DNA from 3 places in the Klebsiella sp. PK18 genome. Region 2 is predicted to be linked to each of the others. Evidence: predicted binding sites of a transcription regulator. Region 2 holds the regulator's gene; each other region holds the start of a gene.

Region 1 (7,117 bases), 640 kb from region 2:
TATTTGCATGCGTGAGTAATAATGAGCCGGGAAACGAAAGCGACAAGAAAGGGGGAGATAAGGCTGGCCCGGCGCGAACCGGGCGAAGATCAAGAGATATCGGCGACAGACTGGCGCGGGATCAGGCGGCCAGCCAGCGAGCGGCCCTCGGCGGTGAAGGTTGGCCGGTCGTCAATCAGGCTGCGAATACGCTGAATACAGTTATCCAGCAGCGCCTCCAGTGGCCAGGAGATGCAGGTCAGCGGCGGGTAGAGCAGCGAGGCGAGCGGGGAATCCTCAAGGCTCAACAGGGAGACCTCCTGCGGGACGGCGATGGTGAATTCGCGTAACAGACGCATCGCCTCAGCCGCGTAGCGGTCGCGTTTAACGATAATGACTGAGTATTTACTGAAGCTGTTAATTAAGGTCAGCAGCGCCTGCTCGACGTCATCGTTGGCCGTCAGCACCAGCTGGCGGTTAAAAGGAATGGAGTAGTTTTGCAGGACGTTGCGGTAGCCTTCCAGCATCTGACGGCTGGCATCGTCGCTATCGCTGTCCACCAGCAGGGCGATGTTGCGGTGTCCCTTGCCAATCACATAGCGGCAGGCGCTTTCGGTGGCGAAGGCGAAGTCGTAGCCCTGGCTGTTGCTCCCGGCGACGCCGAAGCGGTCAAAGGCGATAACGTTGCGCGGCGCGTCGGCGGCAACGGCGCCCAGCACCACCACCGCCACGCACTGGCGCTGCAGATCGTCGATCGCCGCCGCCTGCTCTACCGGATCGCTGACATACTGGACCAGCAGGCTTTTATTCAGCCCTTTCAGCGCCTGAGAGAGCAGCGGCAGTAGACGCGTGCCGTGGCTTTCGTCCTGCGCGGAAATCACCAGACCAACGTGGCTGGATGTCTGACTGGCGAGGTTTTGCGCGGCAAAGCTCGGGCGATAGTTGAGTTCTTCAACGGCCCGCAGCACAGCTTCCCGGCTCTCTTCGCGCACGCCCCGGGTGCCGGTCAGCACGCGGGAAACCGTCGCTCTTGAGACATTCGCTAATCTTGAAACATCATCAATCGTTGGCATGGCTTTTTCTGTCTGAACATTTTCGCCTAGCTTAACATACCTGCTGAAAAAAGTGTCTACCGCTGCCCGTCCGCGGCGCCGGGCAGACGGGGCAGCCAGGCCGCGCCGCGCACGCCGCTGGCGTCGCCGAAGCGGGCCGGTTTGATCTGCGTGCGGCAGGTGTCGGAGAAGATCCACGGCACGATGGCGGCAGGCAGATCGCGATAGATCTGGCTGACGTTGGACAGACCGCCGCCCAGCACAATCACCTGCGGGTCGAGAATATTGATCACCGATGCCAGGCTACGGGCAAAGGCATCGATAAAGTGTCGCCAGTGGGCCAGCGCGCGCGGATCGCCGTTTTGCGCCGCGGCGACAATGGCTTCCGCACGGGCTTGTTCCCCATAGCGGCGGGCGAAGCCGGTGCCGGAGAGAAAGCTTTCGATGCAGTTCGTTTTGCCGCAGTAGCAGGGCTGCGGCGGACCATCGCGCTCAGGAGTATAGCCCGGCAGCGGATTATGCCCCCACTCCCCGGCGATAGCGTTGGGGCCGCTGAGCAGTTGTTGATGAACGGCGATCCCCCCGCCGCAGCCGGTACCGATAATCACCCCGAAGACGGTGGAGGCCCCGGCGCCGGCGCCATCTACCGCCTCCGAAAGGGTGAAGCAGTCGGCATCGTTTGCCATCCACACCGGCTGGCCAAGCTGCTGCATGATATCCCGGCGCAGATCGTGACCGTTGAGCACCAGGCAGTTGCAGTTTTTAATGCGTCCGCTTTGCGGATCGATAGCTCCGGGCAGGCCGATCCCCAGGGTGAACGGCTGCGGGCTGACCGCGCGAATATCGGCAATCAGGGTCAGCAGCTGACGCATAAAGGCGTCATAGCTCTCTTTGTGGGTCGGCCGGCGCAGGCGCTGGACGCATTCGCCCGCCGGGTCCAGCAGTACGGCTTCCATTTTGGTGCCGCCAATATCTATTCCAAGATGTAACATAGTGACCTCGGGGAATCAGACCCGGCCAGCGCGCCTGGCCGGGGAACGCGCTAGGCGTGAAGTGGTTGCGCGCGGTAAATCGCAATCAGTTCGGCAATCAGCTCTTTCGCCAGAATGGAGGTCATCAGGTGATCCTGAGCATGGACCATTACCAGCGTCATTTTGGTTTTTCCCTCGCCTTCGTCAGCTTCGATAAGCTGGGTCTGTACAAGGTGAGCTTCGCGGGAATAGTGCGCCGCTTCCTGCATTTTGGCGTCGGCGGTGGCGAAATCACCCGCTTTAGCGGCGTGCAGCGCTTCGTAGCACAGACTACGTGACTGGCCGGCGTTGATGATGATCCCCATCACCTGTTCTTCTAATTCCATGATTATCCTCTGAATCGTTAGCGTTAAGCGGTTTGCGCCGCGTTGTCAGCCTGGCCGACGGCGTTTTCACGCTCCTGGGCCAGCAGCTGTTTTTCGTAAGCTTTGAGAAATGGCAGGTACATCACCATGGCGGTGGCCATACAAATGAGGCACAGGATCACCGGGCTAAAGCTCCAGTTCGCCGCCCACGAGGCGCCGATGGGCGCCGGCGTTGTCCACGGCGTCATCGATACTACGCGGCTGACGAGATCCAGCTTCAGCGCAAAGTACGCCAGGGTCGCGTTGACCATCGGCACCAGCACGAACGGCAGGAAAAACAGCGGATTCATGATGATCGGCGCGCCGAACAGGATCGGTTCGTTAATATTGAATACCCCCGGCACGACCCCCATCCGGCCAATCGTCCGCAGATGCACGGCCTTGCTGCGCAGCAGCATCAGCGCCAGCGGCAGGGTGGAGCCGACGCCGCCGATCAGCAGATAGTGATCCCAGAAGCCCTGGACATAGATGTGCGGGATAGCGGTGCCAGCGGCCATGGCCGCCTGATTGACCGACAGGTTGGCCATCCAGAACGGGTTCATGATCCCGGTGACGATCAGCGCGCCGTGGATCCCGGCGAACCACAGTACCTGACAGACCAGCACTGACAACAGAATGGCCGGCAGCGTATCGGAAGCCGCGACCAGGGGTTTGACCAGCGACATGATCGCTTCCGGAATGATCATCCCCAGCTGAGCCTCGATAAACAGGTTCAGCGGATGCAGCGTCAGAATGATCGCCAGCACCGGGATCAGGATCTCGAACGAGCGCGCCACCCCGGCAGGCACTTCCGGCGGCAGGCGAATGGTGATGTTATGCCGCTTGAGGAAGGCGTACAGCTCGGTGGAATAGATGGCCACCAGAATGGCGGTGAAGATCCCCTGGCCGGAGAAGTAGGCCGTAGAGATCTGGCCATCTTTCAGCGGCGCGGCCACCAGCAGAAACGACATCAGCGACAGCATCCCGGCGGTCAGCGAGTCCAGGTGATGGTGCTTGGCGAGGCTGGCGGCGATCCCGACGGCAATGAACAGGGTCATCACCCCCATGCTGAAGTTGAACGGCAGCATCAGCGCATCGCGATGATCGAGCGAAAATTGCAGCCAGGCGCGGGCAAAGCCCCACGTCGTATCCGGAGAAAACGGCGGAAAGATAAACACCAGCAAAAACGAGCCGACGATCATAAAGGGCAGGGCGGTAATAAATCCGTCGCGGATCGAGGTCACGTATTTTTGCTGGCCGATCGCGCCGGCCAGCGGCGTGATCTGCCGTTCGATCACATCGATCAGTTTAGCGTACAGAGAGCTCATGTTCTTTCCTTAGTTCTTGTTTTCAATGAGGGAAAGGGCGAAATCAAGGACCGCGGCGCCTTTTTGCATGCCGTAGTCCATCATATTGATGGGTTCGACGCGGATACCGTATTTATCCGCCTGTTTTTGCAGATCCTGCTGCATGTATTTCACCTGCGGCCCCAGCAGCACCACCTGATAATGGCCAACCTGTTCGGCGAACTCCGCTACGCCATAGGCATTGATCTCTACCGGCAGGCCCCGCTGTTCGGCTTCGGCAATCATTTTTTTCATCAGCAGGCTGGTGGACATGCCTGCCGAACAACACAACATTATTTTTTTCATAAGTACCGCTCCTGATGAGGTTGGATGAGCGGACTATAGTCAAAATGGATGCATTACGGAAAGCGCTTTCCGTTTGTGGATTTATTAATTGTGACCATGATCACCTATGGCAGGCTTTCACTTTCCGGTGTTGTGGGCGATCATCCCGGCGAGACAACCATTCGCAAAGGTAGGAGTATGAACATTCAGTTAATGAATGTGGCCGTGGACATCATCGAGCAGCGGCTGGCGCCGCTGGCGAATGTTCTGACGCGCAACAACCACATTACGGCGATGCGCGATAGCTTTGCGCTGGGGATGCCCTTTGTGATTGTTGGCAGCCTGTTGGTGCCCATTTTGTTTCCGCCCGTTTCCATCGACGGCGCCTCGCGTTTCGGCCAGGTCTATTTGCTACTGCGGCCTATCCTGCTGCCGACCTTTCAGCTAACCATTGGCCTGGTGGCGCTGATTGTCGCCTTCGGCGCCAGCGCCAGTCTCGCCAAGCAGTACCGTCTGCCGGAACGGCTCTGCGGTTTAACCGGGTGTCTGGCTTTTCTGCTGTTTATCGGCTTTCGCGAGACTGCGGTGAGCAATGTTTATCTCGGCGGTATGGGGATATTTACCGCCCTGATATCCAGCACCTATTCCATTGAGATAATTCGCTTTTTCTACAAAAAAGGCTGGTGTATTCGCTTGCCTGATGAAGTGCCGCTGATGACCCGCAATGGCTTTCAACTGCTGATCCCGCTGCTGGTGGTGATGCTGTCGATAAGCGTGATGAATGCCATACTGCTGCAGACCACCGGACGCATCGTACCGGAGTTGATCAGCGAAGCGGTGCGGCCGCTGGTGCTGGCGTCCGACACGCTGATGGCGGTACTGATCTCTTTATTTATCTGTAACTTACTCTGGTTTATCGGTATCCACGGCGCGCTGATCATCACCGGGATCATGAACCCCTTCTGGATGACCTATCTGTTTGAAAATCAGCAGGCGCTGGCGGCGGGTTCGCCAACGCTACCGCATATTTATCTGCAGGGGTTCTGGGATTTTTACCTGCTGATCGGCGGTATTGGCTCCACTTTGCCGCTGGTGCTGATGGCGATGCGCAGCCGCTCGCGGCAGCTGAAAAGCGTGGCAAAAATTGGCCTGCTGCCGTCGCTGTTTAATATCAACGAGCCAATACTGTTTGGTTTTCCGGTAATCATGAACCCGGTTTTTTTACTGCCGTTTCTCTTTGTTCCGCTGATAAATGCCTGTATCGCATGGTATTTAACTCAGCTGGGTATCCTCGACCGCGCGGTGGCGATGCTGCCATGGTCTATGCCTTCCCCGCTGGGGGCAGCATGGTCGGCGAACGGTAGCTGGAAAAATTTGTGCATGAGCCTGTTCGCGATGTTTAACGCCTGGATGCTCTATCGCCCCTTCTTCAAAGTGTACGAACGCCAGCTCGCGGAAACCGAACGCTGACCCCCTCGCCGTCGGCGGCTTATCCCCCGGCGGCACTCATTCACCTGCTCCTCCTTCCGCTCTGCTGCCGGCTCCCGGCGGCATTCTTGTTATTTTATGTGATCAGTCTCACGAATATATTCGTCGCGGAGCGAATTTTGTGAACCAGATAGGCAATTATGGAAAGCGCTTTCCATTAACGGATGTACATTTCCATTTTTGATCCGTAAATTTCCCCTCCGTTATCGGTTCGTGTTAACAAACATAACGTGGGAAAAAAATAATGATAAAGCTGAAACATTCAATACCTCTGGCTCTCCTCTCGCTGGCAGGGGCCAGCAGCCTGGCCTGCGCCGATCCGAAGTATGATTTTGCGCTGCATGGCTATATCCGCTCCGGGATCCTGGCGAACTCCGATGGCAACCGCGCGGACTCCGTCGGCCTGATGCCGGACGGTAAGTGGCGACTGGGCAACGAAGAAGACACCAAGATCGAACTGATCCCCACCGTGACGCTGACGGCGGACAGCGGCGTGGTGGCGAAAGTGCAGGCCAACCTCACTCATCAGTCGAAATGCACCTCCGACTGGAACTGTCAGGATGACGATGGCCATGACGTACAGTTTCGCGAAGGGTTCGCCGAGCTGAGCAATCTGGATTTTGCGCCGGAGATGACCTTCTGGGCCGGTAAGCGCTACAGCAGCTCCAACACCTCCAGCCATCAGTTCGACTGGGAGTACATTCAGTACAACGGCACCGGCGGCGGCTTCGACAACATGGATCTCGGCTTCGCCCGCTTCGACGCCGGGGTGTACGCCTTTTCACCCACCGAAGAAACCAAAGCCTACCCGGTGGATAAGGGAGATCAGGGCTACCCGGATGACTATTCCCTCAACCTGTGGCTGAAAAAGATCGCGGGGACAGGCTTCGATCTGGAGCTGATCGGCCACCATATGAACCGTAACGAAAACCACCCGACTTCCGCCGAGAAGGGCTATGGCGTGACCGGTATTTATAACTTTGACGGTTTCTATGGTCTGACCGGAGGCTACTCCCGCCTTGCATTGCAGTACGGGAAAGGGCTGGCGGCGGGTGACTCACTGGGTAAAAACGGCTGGGGCTGGGCCAATCTGGAAAACACTCAGTCCTGGCGAGTGGTGCTGGATAGCGTGGCCTCGATGGGCGACCTGGAGATCTCGACCTTCGCTTTCTGGCAGAAAGATAAAAACTACCGCTGGTGGACGGAAGATGACCATGGCTGGGGACGCTCGATGTGGGTCGCCGGTATCCGCCCTTATCATCAGATCACCCGCAACTTTGCCATGCAGTACGAGCTGGGCTACGAATACCTGGATGACAAAAACTACAAAGGGGTAAACGGCAAAGGCAAAGGCGGCCTGACCAAAGTCACCGTTGCGCCAACCCTGACCTTTGACTCCGGTTTCTGGGCACGCCCGCAGCTGCGCTTCTTCGTCACCTACGCGAAGTGGGATAAAGGTGTCTCCGATGCGCTGGACGGCAACTACAACTGGGATACCAATACCATCACCGCCGGCGGGTATTCCCGCAGTGGCTCTACCGACACCGTTAACTTCGGCGTACAGGCCGAGGTCTGGTTCTAAGGAGAGACAA
Region 2 (7,117 bases):
GGGAAATCGACGCTGCTATCGCTTTTGAAAAACGAGATAAGCGCTGACGGCGGCAGTATGACCTTTCCAGGCAGCTGGCAGCTGGCATGGGTGAATCAGGAAACCCCGGCGCTGCCTCAGCCGGCTATCGATTATGTTATTGATGGCGATCGTGAATACCGCCAGCTGGAAGCCGCGCTCCAGCAGGCAAATGAGCGCAACGACGGCCATGCCATCGCCACGGTCCACGGCAAGCTGGACGCCATCGACGCCTGGACCATCCGTTCGCGCGCTGCCAGCCTGCTGCACGGTCTGGGATTCAGCAACGAACAGCTGGAGCGGCCGGTCAGCGATTTTTCCGGCGGCTGGCGTATGCGCCTTAACCTCGCCCAGGCGCTGATTTGCCGCTCCGATCTGCTGCTGCTCGATGAACCGACTAACCACCTCGACCTCGATGCCGTCATCTGGCTCGAAAAATGGCTTAAGGGTTACACAGGGACGCTGATCCTGATCTCCCACGATCGCGATTTTCTCGATCCTATCGTCGACAAAATTATCCATATCGAACAGCAGACGATGTTTGAGTACACCGGTAACTACAGCTCGTTCGAAGTGCAGCGCGCTACCCGTCTCTCTCAGCAGCAGGCGATGTACGAAAGCCAGCAGCAGCGCGTTGCGCATCTGCAAAGCTATATCGACCGCTTCCGCGCTAAGGCCACCAAGGCCAAGCAGGCGCAAAGCCGTATCAAAATGCTCGAACGGATGGAGCTTATCGCCCCGGCGCACGTGGATAACCCGTTCCACTTCAGCTTCCGCCAGCCGGAGAGTCTGCCTAACCCGTTACTGAAAATGGAGAAAGTCAGCGCCGGTTACGGCGAGCGTATTATCCTCGACTCCATCAAGCTCAATCTGGTGCCGGGCTCGCGCATCGGCCTGCTGGGCCGCAACGGCGCCGGGAAGTCGACTCTGATTAAGCTGCTGGCGGGTGAACTCCAGCCGGTGAGCGGCGAGATCGGTCTCGCAAAAGGTATCAAGCTCGGCTACTTCGCCCAGCATCAACTGGAGTTCCTGCGTGCCGATGAGTCGCCGCTGCAGCACCTGGCGCGCCTGGCCCCGCAGGAACTGGAGCAGAAACTGCGTGATTATCTGGGCGGCTTTGGTTTCCAGGGCGATAAGGTCAGCGAAGAGACCCGCCGCTTCTCTGGTGGAGAAAAAGCGCGCCTGGTACTGGCCCTGATCGTCTGGCAGCGCCCTAACCTGCTGCTGCTCGATGAACCGACCAACCACCTTGACCTCGATATGCGTCAGGCCTTAACCGAAGCGCTGATCGACTTTGAAGGGGCGCTGGTTGTCGTGTCGCACGATCGTCACCTGATCCGCTCCACCACCGACGATCTGTACCTCGTCCATGACGGTAAAGTCGAGCCGTTCGACGGCGATCTGGAAGATTATCAGCAGTGGCTCAGCGACTCGCAAAAACAGGAATCACAGAGCAGCGACGCGCCAAAAGAGAGCGGCAACAGCGCGCAGGCGCGCAAGGACCAGAAGCGTCGGGAAGCGGAACTGCGCAGCCAGACCCAACCGCTGCGCAAAGAGATCGCCCGTCTGGAAAAAGAGATGGACAAGCTCAACGCGCAGTTGGCCAGTGCGGAAGAAAAACTTGGCGACAGTGAGCTTTATGACGCCTCACGTAAAGCCGAACTAACCGAATGCCTGCAGCAGCAGGCCAGCGCGAAGTCCGGGCTGGAGGAGTGTGAAATGGCCTGGCTGGAGGCCCAGGAGCAGCTGGAGCTGATGCTTCAGGAAGGCTAATATTGACTTCCTCATCCTGCCTGCGCGTACGATGCCGCTGGCAGGGTGGGTTTCTGCCCTCTCCATGGCCTGCCATCAGTGACATCAATGATTTGTTTTTGCTGTAACCTGGCGTCGCTGGCCACAAGACCACATATTGGCTAACCCCTGTGCGCCCTGCGCGGTATAGTCATCATCACGTTTATTAATTGTTCTGGTGCTATGGTTGAAATCATCCCCACAGACATGACGCCCCCCGAAAACGATTCGCGTGAGTTCCATCCGATGCGCGGCGTGGGCAATCGTCATCTGCAAACCATGCTGCCGCGGCTGATCCGCCGTAAATTGCGCTTTACCCCGCACTGGCAGCGCCTTGAGCTGCCGGACGGCGATTTTGTCGATCTGGCCTGGAGCGAAGACCCGCATCAGGCGCGCCATAAGCCGCGCCTCGTCGTCTTTCATGGTCTCGAAGGAAGCCTGCACAGCCCGTACGCCCATGGTCTGATCCATGCGGCGATGCAGCGCGGCTGGCTGGGCGTGGTTATGCATTTCCGCGGCTGCAGCGGCGAACCTAACCGCAATAACCGCATCTATCACTCCGGCGAAACAGAAGATGGCACCTGGTTTCTGCACTGGCTACAGCGCGAGTTTGGTCCCGCGCCGACTGCGGCCGTCGGCTATTCACTGGGCGGCAATATGCTGGGCTGCCTGCTGGCAGAAGAAGGCGACCGCTGCCCGCTGGATGCGGCGGTGATCGTCTCCGCGCCTTTTATGCTGGAAGCCTGCAGCTATCATATGGATAAGGGCTTCTCGCGGGTTTATCAGCGCTATCTGCTCAATCTGTTAAAAGCCAATGCCTCACGCAAGCTGAAAGCGTATCCTGGCTCACTGCCTGTCGATTTACGCCAGCTTAAAGGGATGCGCCGCATCCGGGAATTTGACGATATGATCACCGCCAAAATCCATGGTTTCGCCGATGCGCTGGATTATTACCGGCAATGCAGCGCCATGCCGCGGCTCAGCGATATCACTAAGCCAACGCTCATCATTCACGCGAAAGACGATCCATTTATGGATCACCACTCCATACCACCGCAGGAGCAACTGCCGGCGAACGTTGAGTATCAATTAACTGAGCAAGGCGGCCACGTTGGTTTCGTCGGCGGCACCCTGCGTAAGCCGGAGATGTGGCTGGAAAGACGCATCCCGGACTGGTTAAACCGTTGGCTGGAGGTCCCCGTATGATTATTCCCTGGCAGGATCTGGATCCCGAAACGCTGGATAACCTGATTGAAAGCTTTGTGTTACGTGAAGGCACCGATTATGGTGAACATGAACGTTCACTTGCCGATAAAGTCGCCGATGTAAAACAGCAGTTGAAACGCGGAGAGGCGGTTCTTGTGTGGTCGGAACTGCATGAGACGGTCAATATTATGCCGCGCGCGCTGTTTAACGGCTAAGGCGACGCCACTACATCGTTTAACCAGGGAGTTGTTATGTCTGCCAAACATCCGGTGATCGCCGTCACGGGCTCCAGCGGCGCGGGCACTACCACCACCAGCCTTGCCTTTCGCAAAATCTTCGCGCAGCTAAACCTGCACGCCGCGGAGGTGGAAGGCGATAGCTTTCATCGCTACACCCGCCCGGAAATGGACATGGCGATCCGCAAGGCGCGGGATCAGGGCAAACATATCAGCTACTTTGGCCCGGAGGCGAACGACTTTGGCCTGCTGGAGCAGACCTTTGTCGACTATGGCCGCCACGGAAAAGGCCAGTCGCGGAAATACCTGCACACCTATGACGAAGCCGTACCGTGGAATCAGGTGCCAGGGACTTTCACCCCCTGGCAGCCGCTGCCGGAGCCGACAGACGTACTGTTCTATGAGGGGCTGCACGGCGGGGTTGTCACGCCGCATCATGATGTCGCCAGCCATGTCGACCTGCTGGTCGGCGTAGTGCCTATCGTTAACCTCGAGTGGATCCAAAAGCTTATTCGCGACACCAGCGAGCGCGGCCACTCCCGGGAGGCGGTGATGGACTCAGTCGTCCGCTCGATGGAAGACTACATCAACTTCATTACCCCGCAATTTTCCCGCACCCATATCAACTTTCAGCGCGTGCCGACGGTAGACACTTCCAACCCGTTTGCCGCGAAAACTATTCCCTCGCTGGACGAGAGCTTTGTGGTGATCCATTTCCGTAACCTGCAGAATATCGACTTCCCCTGGCTGCTGGCGATGCTGCAGGGGTCGTTTATCTCGCACATGAACACGCTGGTGGTGCCGGGCGGTAAAATGGGGCTGGCGATGGAGCTTATCATGACGCCGCTGGTCGAGCGCCTGATGGAAGGCCGCAAGATCGGCTAACAGAAAAAACCCCGGCCAGGCCGGGGTTGAGATGCTTCACAACGGCAGGCGAAGACTACGCCTCGATCACTTCATAGGAGTGGGTGATCTTCACCGCTTTTTCCAGCATCAGCGCCACCGAGCAGTATTTCTCTGCCGACAGATCCACCGCCCGGGAGACCGCGGCATTTTTCAGCGCCTTACCGGTGACGATAAAGTGCAGATTAATATGCGTAAACAGACGCGGCGCCTCTTCGCGGCGCTCCGACGTCAGCTTCACTTCGCAGTTGGTCACCTCATGGCGACCTTTTTGCAGAATAGAAACCACATCGATCGCACTGCAACCGCCCGCCGCCATCAGCACCATCTCCATCGGGCTGGGTGCCTTATCCCCGGAGTTGCCATCCATCAGAATCTGGTGTCCTGACGCGGACTCCCCGATAAAGGTTAACCCTTCAACCCATTTCACACGCGCTTGCATAAAATTTAACTCCAGTATCGCAATTTTCCTGTCAGATTACGCGCACATAACAATTCTCGCAACGGAAGGCGACCTGCGTCATGCTGAAGCGAGACACCAGGAGACATGCGGCGAAAGCTATGCTAAAACAGTCTGGATGCTACAGTATTACATTGATGTACTGCATGTATGCAGAGGAGTTCACATTACGGGCTGTCGAAAAATCATCAGCCAGCTTCCCAGGTATAGGGAAACAATACGATTGCATGCCCGGACGCCGTGTAGTGTCGGCGCCCGGAGATAGCTTATAACAGAGGATAACCGCGCATGGTGCTTGGCAAACCGCAAACAGACCCTACCCTTGAATGGTTCTTGTCTCATTGCCACATTCATAAGTACCCATCAAAGAGCACGCTGATCCACCAGGGTGAAAAAGCAGAAACGCTGTACTACATCGTTAAAGGCTCCGTGGCTGTACTCATCAAGGATGAAGAAGGTAAAGAGATGATCCTCTCCTACCTCAACCAGGGCGATTTCATCGGTGAATTAGGCCTGTTTGAAGAGGGTCAGGAGCGTAGCGCCTGGGTACGGGCGAAAACCGCATGTGAAGTGGCCGAAATCTCTTATAAGAAATTCCGTCAGCTGATCCAGGTTAACCCGGACATTCTTATGCGTCTCTCTTCGCAAATGGCTCGCCGTCTGCAGGTCACGTCTGAGAAAGTGGGCAACCTCGCCTTCCTCGACGTGACGGGCCGTATCGCCCAGACGCTGCTGAACCTGGCGAAGCAACCTGATGCCATGACCCACCCGGACGGTATGCAAATTAAAATTACCCGTCAGGAAATTGGTCAGATCGTCGGCTGCTCTCGTGAAACAGTTGGCCGTATTTTGAAAATGCTGGAAGATCAGAACCTGATTTCCGCACACGGTAAAACTATCGTCGTCTACGGCACCCGTTAAGTTGCTAAGCGGCGTATTGCTCCTGCAGTACGCCGTTTTTGTTTTTCCCTCATGTGGCGCAGGCTGATTTACCACCCGGAAGTCAACTATGCACTGCGGCAAACGCTGGTGCTGTGTCTGCCTGTGGCCATCGGTCTTCTGCTCGGCCATCTCCAGCAGGGGCTGTTGTTTTCCTTAGTGCCCGCCTGCTGCAACATTGCCGGTCTTGATACCCCGCATAAGCGCTTTTTCAAACGCCTGATTATCGGCGGCTGTCTGTTTGCCGGATGCAGTCTGGTGGTGCAGTTGCTGCTCGCCCAGGCCATTCCTTTGCCGCTTATTCTCAGCGGTCTGGCGCTATTGCTCGGCGTCACCGCGGAGATCAGTTCGCTGCACGCTCGCCTGCTGCCCGCGTCGCTGATCGCCGCTATCTTTACCCTGAGCCTGGCGGGCAATATGCCCATCTGGGATCCACTGCTGATCTACGCTTTCGGTACGCTGTGGTACGGCGTGTTTAACTGGCTCTGGTTCTGGCTGTGGCGCGAACAGCCGCTGCGGGAGTCGCTCAGCCTGCTTTACCGGGAACTGGCTGACTATTGTGAAGCCAAATACAGTCTGTTGACCCAGCATACCGATCCGTCGACCGCCCTGCCGCCGCTGCTCACCCGCCAGCAGAAGGTAGTCGACCTGATTACCCAGTGCTATCAGCAGATGCATATGCTGGCAGCCAACCAACGCAACGATCACAAGCGTCTGCTGCGGGCGTTCCAGGTTGGGCTGGATCTACAGGAACATATTTCGGTTAGCCTGCATCAGCCAGAAGAGGTGCAAAAGCTGGTGGAACGCAGCCATGCCGAAGCGGTGATCCGCTGGAATGCCCAAACCGTCGCTGCCCGCCTGCGCGTACTGGCGGATGATATTCTCTATCATCGCTTTCCGCAGCGCTTTCAGATGGATAAACAGATTGAGGCTCTGGAAAAGATCGCCCGCCAGCATCCGGACAACCCGGTCGGTCAGTTCTGCGCCTGGCACTTTAGCCGTATCGCCCGGGTGCTGCATACCCAGCGCCCCCTGTATGCCCGGGATCTGATGGCCGACAAAGAGCGTCGTTTACCGCTGTTTCCCGCGCTAAAGAACTATCTGTCGCTGAAATCACCCGCACTGCGCAATGCCGCGCGCATCAGCGTGATGCTGAGCGTCGCCAGCCTGATGGGCAACGCCCTGCATTTGCCGAAGCCCTACTGGATCCTGATGACGGTGCTCTTCGTCACGCAAAATGGCTATGGCGCCACGCGGGTGCGAATTGTTCACCGGGCGGCGGGAACGCTCGCCGGCCTAGTCATCGCCGGGCTAACCTTGCACTTTCACGTTCCGGAGAGCTATACCCTGAGCGGGATGCTGCTGATTACCCTGCTCAGCTATCTGATCATCCGTAAACACTATGGCTGGGCGATGGTAGGCTTTACGGTGACGGCGGTGTATACCCTGCAACTGCTGACGCTCAACGGCGAACAGTTTATTGTCGCCCGGCTTATCGACACGCTTATCGGCTGCCTGATCGCCTTCGGCGGGATGGTCTGGCTGTGGCCGCAGTGGCAGAGCG
Region 3 (7,117 bases), 650 kb from region 2:
GTGCCGGCTCGTCATCAGAACAAAGACGGATCCATCGATATCGATACCCTGTTCCGCATTGGTCGCGGCCGTGCGCCGACTGGCGAACCGGCCGCCGCTGCGGAAATGACCAAATGGTTTAACACCAACTATCACTACATGGTGCCGGAGTTCGTGAAGGGCCAGCAGTTCAAACTGACCTGGACCCAACTGCTGGATGAAGTAGACGAAGCGCTGGCGCTGGGCCACAAGATCAAGCCCGTGCTGCTGGGGCCGGTAACGTACCTGTGGCTGGGTAAAGTGAAAGGTGAACCGTTTGACCGTCTGAGCCTGCTGAATGACATCCTGCCGGTTTACCAGCAGGTGCTGGCCGAACTGGCGAAGCGCGGCATCGAGTGGGTGCAGATTGATGAACCGGCGCTGGTGCTGGAGCTGCCGCCAGCGTGGCTGGAGGCCTTTAAACCGGCTTATGATGCCCTGCAGGGCCAGGTGAAACTGCTGCTGACCACCTATTTTGAAGGCATTAGCGACAATCTCGCGACCATTGCTGCGCTACCGGTCCAGGGGCTGCACGTCGATCTGGTGCACGGCAAAGATGATGTTGCCGAACTGCACAACCGCCTGCCGGCCGACTGGCTGCTGTCTGCGGGTCTGATCAATGGGCGCAACGTTTGGCGCGCCGATCTCACTGAAAAATATGCGCAAATTAAAGACCTCGTCGGTAAGCGCGAGCTATGGGTCGCGTCATCCTGTTCTCTGCTGCATAGCCCGATCGATCTGAGCGTGGAGACGCGCCTTGATGCGGAAGTGAAGAGCTGGTTTGCCTTCGCGCTGCAGAAATGCGGCGAGCTGGCGCTACTGCGCGATGCGCTGAACAGCGGCGATACGGCGGCGATTACCGAGTGGAGCGCGCCAATCCAGGCCCGTCGCCATTCGACCCGCGTGCACAACGCGGAAGTGGAAAAACGGCTGGCGGCGATCACCGCTCAGGACAGCCAGCGTGCCAGCCCCTATGAGGTTCGCGCGCAGGCACAGCGCCAGCGCTTTAACCTGCCGAAATGGCCGACCACCACCATCGGGTCATTCCCGCAAACGACGGAGATCCGCGGTCTGCGCCTGGACTTCAAAAAGGGCAACCTTGACGCCAGTCATTATCGGACGGGGATTGCGGAACATATTAAGCAGGCGATCGTCGAGCAGGAGCGGTTAGGTTTAGACGTACTGGTGCACGGAGAAGCCGAGCGGAACGACATGGTGGAATACTTCGGTGAACATCTGGACGGTTTTATCTTCACGCAAAACGGCTGGGTGCAGAGCTATGGTTCCCGTTGCGTGAAGCCGCCGGTGGTGATCGGCGACGTCAGCCGTCCGCAGGCGATCACCGTCGACTGGGCGAAGTACGCGCAGTCGCTGACCGACAAGCCAGTGAAAGGGATGCTTACTGGACCGGTGACCATTCTGTGCTGGTCCTTCCCGCGGGAAGATGTCAGCCGTGAAACCATCGCGAAACAGATTGCGCTGGCCCTGCGTGATGAAGTGGCGGATCTGGAGGCGGCGGGGATCGGCATCATCCAGATTGATGAGCCGGCGCTGCGCGAAGGGTTACCGCTGAAGCGCAGCGACTGGGATGCCTATCTGCAGTGGGGTGTGGAAGCCTTCCGCCTTAATGCTGCGGTCGCCAAAGACGACACTCAGATCCACACCCACATGTGCTATTGCGAGTTCAACGACATCATGGACTCCATTGCCGCGCTGGATGCCGACGTGATCACCATTGAAACCTCGCGGTCCGATATGGAGCTGCTGGAGTCGTTCGAAGCGTTCGAGTATCCCAATGAGATCGGGCCGGGGGTATATGATATTCACTCGCCGAACGTGCCGAGCGTGGAGTGGATTGAAGCGTTGCTGGCAAAAGCCGCGCAGCGTATCCCGGCGAAGCGGCTGTGGGTTAACCCGGACTGCGGCCTGAAAACTCGCGGCTGGCCGGAAACCCGCGCCGCGCTGGCGAATATGGTGCAAGCGGCGCAGAACCTGCGCCAGTCCGCCTGATCGTTACGCGAAAAATCAAAAAAGGAGGCATTTGCCTCCTTTTTTCATGCATTGGGTGATTATGCTTTTTTGCCGCCATACTGAGCAAACCACGCGAGCATTCGCTGCCAGCCGTCTTTGGCTGACTCTTCATGATAGCTGGCGCGATAGTCGGCGTTAAAGGCATGATCGGCTTCGGGATAGACCACGATTTCCGCTGTGGCGTTGGCCGCCCGCAGCGCCTGACGCATGGTCTCGATGGTGTCCTGTGGAATACTGGCGTCTTTAGCGCCGTACAGACCAAGCACCGGGGCGTTGAGATCGACCGCGATATCTACCGGATGCTTCGGTGAATTCAGCGATTTTTCTCCCACCAGCTTGCCGTACCAGGCCACGCCTGCCTTCAGTTGCGGGTTATGCGCGGCATACAGCCAGGTAATGCGTCCGCCCCAGCAGAAGCCGGTGATTAGCAGACGATGGGCATCGCCGCCGTGGCGCGCCGCCCAGCTGGCGACATGGTCGAGATCCGCCAGCACCTGCGCGTCCGGCACCTTGGTAACCAGCTCTTTGAACAGGGTCGGGATATCGTGGTACTCATTCGGATCGCCCTGACGGAAGTACAATTCAGGCGCAATAGCCAGATAGCCTTCCTGCGCCAGGCGGCGACAAAGATCGCGAATATGTTCATGCACGCCGAAAATTTCCTGTACCACGATAACGATCGGCAGCGGACCGTCGGCATTTTTCGGGCGGGCGTGGTAGGCCGGCATGTTTTCACCCTGAGAGGGAATAGACGTCTCTCCGGCGATAATATGCTCTTCCGGCGTATGAACGGCGGTGGCGGCGTGTGGTGAAGCTGCAGGTGCGAATCCAGGTTGCTTGGTGGTGGTCATGGTATTCTCCGTACCCTTATTTATTAGCGCATCAATAACTATAGACCCTTTACCTTTAGTTCGGGCGGTAATAAAGCACAGTGCCTGAAAGCGGCTATCTTTTGTTCTGTGACGATGAATATAACTTGTTAATGTGATGTGTATCACTATTTAATGAAAAACAACTGCAATCATCATTGGTCTTGGTGACTATCATCACAAAATGTTGCCAGGGGCTTCTGTACAGTACCGTTTTGCTTCTGCTGATAATTCGACCCACAGAGGAGTTTTTTATGTCCAAGTCTGATGTTTTTCATCTCGGCCTCACCAAGAACGATTTACAAGGGGCTACGCTGGCTATCGTCCCTGGCGATCCGGAGCGTGTGGAAAAGATCGCCGCGCTGATGGATAAGCCGGTCAAGCTGGCATCCCACCGCGAATTTACCTCCTGGCGCGCGGAGCTGGACGGCAAGCCGGTGATCGTCTGCTCTACCGGCATCGGCGGCCCGTCGACTTCTATCGCCGTGGAAGAGCTGGCGCAGCTGGGCGTGCGTACCTTCCTGCGTATCGGCACCACCGGCGCGATTCAACCGCACATTAACGTTGGCGATGTGCTGGTTACGACCGCTTCCGTTCGCCTGGACGGCGCCAGCCTGCACTTCGCGCCGATGGAGTTCCCGGCCGTCGCAGACTTCGCCTGCACCACCGCGCTGGTGGAAGCGGCGAAATCTATTGGTGCCACCACCCATATCGGCGTGACCGCCTCTTCGGATACCTTCTACCCAGGCCAGGAGCGTTACGACACCTTCTCCGGCCGCGTGGTGAGCCGCTTCAAGGGCTCAATGGAAGAGTGGCAGGCAATGGGCGTAATGAACTATGAAATGGAATCCGCCACGCTGCTGACCATGTGCGCCAGCCAGGGCCTGCGTGCCGGGATGGTCGCCGGGGTTATTGTGAACCGTACCCAGCAAGAGATCCCTAACGCCGAAACCATGAAGCAAACCGAAAGCCACGCGGTTAAAATCGTCGTGGAAGCGGCGCGTCGTCTGCTGTAATTCAACCCCTTCTCTGTCAGGCCGGATCCTCCGGCCTTTCTTTTTTGCGTTGCTCCTCGCAGGAAATCCCTTTTAAACTGGACGTTTGTACAGCACAATTCTATTTTGTGCCATCAGGTTATCGCAGGGGGCGTCGTGGATCTCTCAATCATTATCAGCGCGGTTATCGCACTGGCTGCCGGGTTAATGGTCGGCTGGCTGGCAACCAAAGCGCGCGCCGACCAAATCCGGGCCGATCTCATTGAGGAGCGGCGAGAGCTGGATATTGATCTGAGCGCCGCCCGTCAGCAGCTGGTGCAGGAGGCCCACTGGCGTGAGGAGTGTGAGCTGCTGAACAATGAGCTGCGCAGTCTGCGGGATATCAATACCTCGCTGGAGGCCGATCTGCGTGAGGTCACCACCCGGCTCGAATCCACCCAGCTGCATGCGGAAGATAAGATCCGTCAGATGGTTAACAGCGAGCAGCGTCTGAGCGAGCAGTTTGAAAACCTCGCCAACCGCATTTTCGAACACAGCAACCGGCGCGTCGATGAGCAAAACCGCCAGAGTCTGCATGGTCTGCTGACCCCGCTGCGCGAACAGCTCGACGGATTCCGCCGCCAGGTGCAGGAGAGCTTTGGCCAGGAGGCGCGGGAAAGGCATACCCTGGCGCATGAGATCCGCAATCTTCAGCAGCTGAACGCGCAGATGGCGCAGGAGGCACTGAACCTGACGAAAGCGCTGAAAGGTGATAACAAAACCCAGGGCAACTGGGGGGAAGTGGTCTTAACCCGCGTGCTGGAGGCCTCCGGCCTGCGCGAAGGCTATGAGTACCAGACCCAGGTCAGTATCGAGACCGACAACCGCTCGCGGATGCAGCCGGACGTCATTGTCCGCCTGCCGCAGGGCAAGGACGTGGTGATCGACGCCAAAATGACCCTGGTCGCCTATGAGCGCTATTTCAACGCCGAAGACGACTACACCCGCGAAGTCGCGCTGCAGGAACATCTTGCCTCGGTGCGAAACCATATTCGCCTGCTGGGACGCAAGGATTATCAACAACTGCCGGGGCTGCGCTCTCTCGACTACGTGCTGATGTTTATTCCCGTCGAGCCGGCGTTCCTGGTGGCCATCGACCGTCAGCCCGAGCTCATCAGCGAGGCGTTGCAAAATAATATCATGCTGGTCAGCCCGACGACGCTGCTGGTAGCCCTGCGTACTATCGCCAATCTGTGGCGCTATGAGCATCAGAGCCGCAACGCGCAGAAGATCGCCGAGCGGGCGGGGCGCCTTTACGACAAAATGCGCCTGTTTGTGGATGATATGTCCGCCATCGGCCAGAGTCTGGATAAGGCGCAAGAGAACTATCGCCAGGCGATGAAAAAGCTCGCTTCCGGGCGCGGGAACCTGCTGGCCCAGGCGGAAGCCTTTCGCGGCCTGGGGGTGGAGGTGAAGCGCGGGATAAATCCTGATTTAGTCGAACAAGCTACTGCCCAGGACGATGAATATCGTCTTGAAGACGAGGATAACCTCCCGGAAAATGACGCATTTTCAGCCGACTCTGCCGAGGCGTTACATAATCGGGAGGCGGCTCCGCCACGTTGAAACGTATGGGAAATGCGCTGAATCTGATACACTCAGTGAACATTTTCTTGAAAAGCAAGCAGGCATAGAGATGGTTGAGGATTCACAAGAAACGACGCACTTTGGCTTTCAGACGGTCGCTAAAGAGCAGAAACAGGACATGGTGGCGCATGTATTCCATTCTGTCGCGGCAAAGTATGATGTGATGAACGACTTGATGTCGTTTGGTATCCATCGTTTGTGGAAGCGTTTCACCATCGACTGCAGCGGCGTACGTCGCGGGCAGACCGTGCTGGATCTGGCGGGGGGGACCGGCGATTTGACAGCCAAGTTCTCCCGTCTGGTAGGAGAAACCGGCCGCGTCATGCTTGCTGATATCAATGATTCCATGCTCAAAATGGGCCGCGAAAAGCTGCGTAATATCGGCATCGTGGGCAACGTTGAGTATGTTCAGGCCAACGCGGAAGCCCTGCCGTTTGCTGATAACACCTTTGACTGCATCACCATCTCTTTCGGTCTGCGTAACGTTACCGATAAAGAAAAAGCGCTGCGTTCGATGTACCGCGTGCTGAAGCCGGGCGGACGTCTGCTGGTGCTGGAGTTTTCTAAACCGATTATCGAACCGCTCAGCAAAGCCTACGACGCTTACTCCTTCCATATCCTGCCGAAGGTGGGGGAACTGGTGGCAAAAGACGGCGACAGCTATCGCTACCTGGCAGAATCTATCCGTATGCACCCGGATCAGGAAACCCTGAAAGGGATGATGCAGGATGCAGGTTTTGAAAGTGTCGACTACCACAACCTGACGGCGGGTATCGTTGCCTTGCATCGCGGTTACAAGTTCTGACAGGAGGGACGCTATGCCTTTCACACCCCTGGTGACCGCTAGCATTGAGACGGCGCTGAATACTTTTCTCTGGCGTGACAAGGCGCTAAAACCCGCTCGTCAGCGCCTGCTGGGTAAGGTATTGCGAGTTCAACTGCAGGACTTCTCCACCCCGATCGTACTGGCGTTCAGCGAACGCCAGGTTGATGTCCTGAGCGCCTGGGAGGGAGAGGCCGACTGCACTGTGATTACCCGGCTCAGCGTGCTGCCCAAACTGCGTAATCGTCAGCAGCTCACGGCGCTTATCCGTAGCGGAGATCTGGAAGTGCAGGGCGATCTGCAGGTGGTGCAGAATATGGTCTCCCTGTGCGATCTGGCGGAGTTCGATCCCGCTGAACTGCTGGCGCCTTATACTGGCGATATCGTGGCTGAAGGCGTTGGCAAAGTCCTCCGCGGCGGCGCTCAGTTTTTACTGAAAGGCGCGCAGCGCCAGCAGCGCTATGTCGCAGAAGCGATCACTGAAGAGTGGCGACTGGCACCGGGGCCGCTGGAGCTGGCATGGTTTGCGGAAGAAACGACGGCTATTGAACGCGCGCTGGCCGCACTGGAAAAACGGCTGGAAACGCTGGAGGGCAAATGACGCCAGGAGAATTACGGCGCCTGTATTTCATCATCCACACCTTTTTGAGCTACGGGCTCGATGAGCTCATCCCCAAAATTCGTCTCACGCTGCCGCTGCGTATCTGGCGGCGGATGCTGTTCTGGATGCCAAATCGTCATCAAGACCAACCCCT

The links. The regulator CRP, encoded in region 2, controls carbon source genes, mostly activating them, when cyclic AMP is high. The targets are predictions, from matches to a motif close to ATGTGANNNNNNTCACAT.
Region 1: a site for CRP is predicted at 4,147-4,164, ahead of AC3EMD_RS05295 (PTS sugar transporter subunit IIB). Genes of this name have one in related genera too.
Region 3: a site for CRP is predicted at 3,032-3,049, ahead of udp (uridine phosphorylase). Genes of this name have one in related genera too.

Annotation. Positions count from the first base shown of each region.
Region 1 is NZ_CM173493.1:1,063,389-1,070,505, forward strand. It holds gene AC3EMD_RS05275 (LacI family DNA-binding transcriptional regulator) at 90-1,052, opposite strand; gene AC3EMD_RS05280 (ROK family protein) at 1,109-2,023, opposite strand; gene AC3EMD_RS05285 (PTS lactose/cellobiose transporter subunit IIA) at 2,074-2,388, opposite strand; gene AC3EMD_RS05290 (PTS cellobiose transporter subunit IIC) at 2,412-3,734, opposite strand; gene AC3EMD_RS05295 (PTS sugar transporter subunit IIB) at 3,744-4,058, opposite strand; gene AC3EMD_RS05300 (PTS sugar transporter subunit IIC) at 4,236-5,507, shown strand; gene AC3EMD_RS05305 (maltoporin) at 5,770-7,107, shown strand.
Region 2 is NZ_CM173493.1:418,941-426,057, reverse strand. It holds gene AC3EMD_RS01965 (ABC transporter ATP-binding protein) at 1-1,791, shown strand, start outside; gene AC3EMD_RS01960 (hydrolase) at 2,017-3,015, shown strand; gene AC3EMD_RS01955 (YheU family protein) at 3,012-3,230, shown strand; gene AC3EMD_RS01950 (phosphoribulokinase) at 3,267-4,136, shown strand; gene AC3EMD_RS01945 (OsmC family protein) at 4,192-4,596, opposite strand; gene crp (cAMP-activated global transcriptional regulator CRP) at 4,903-5,535, shown strand; gene AC3EMD_RS01935 (YccS/YhfK family putative transporter) at 5,587-7,117, shown strand, end outside.
Region 3 is NZ_CM173493.1:5,386,181-5,393,297, reverse strand. It holds gene metE (5-methyltetrahydropteroyltriglutamate--homocysteine S-methyltransferase) at 1-2,028, shown strand, start outside; gene AC3EMD_RS26365 (dienelactone hydrolase family protein) at 2,088-2,900, opposite strand; gene udp (uridine phosphorylase) at 3,173-3,934, shown strand; gene rmuC (DNA recombination protein RmuC) at 4,070-5,518, shown strand; gene ubiE (bifunctional demethylmenaquinone methyltransferase/2-methoxy-6-polyprenyl-1,4-benzoquinol methylase UbiE) at 5,589-6,344, shown strand; gene ubiJ (ubiquinone biosynthesis protein UbiJ) at 6,358-6,963, shown strand; gene ubiB (ubiquinone biosynthesis regulatory protein kinase UbiB) at 6,960-7,117, shown strand, end outside.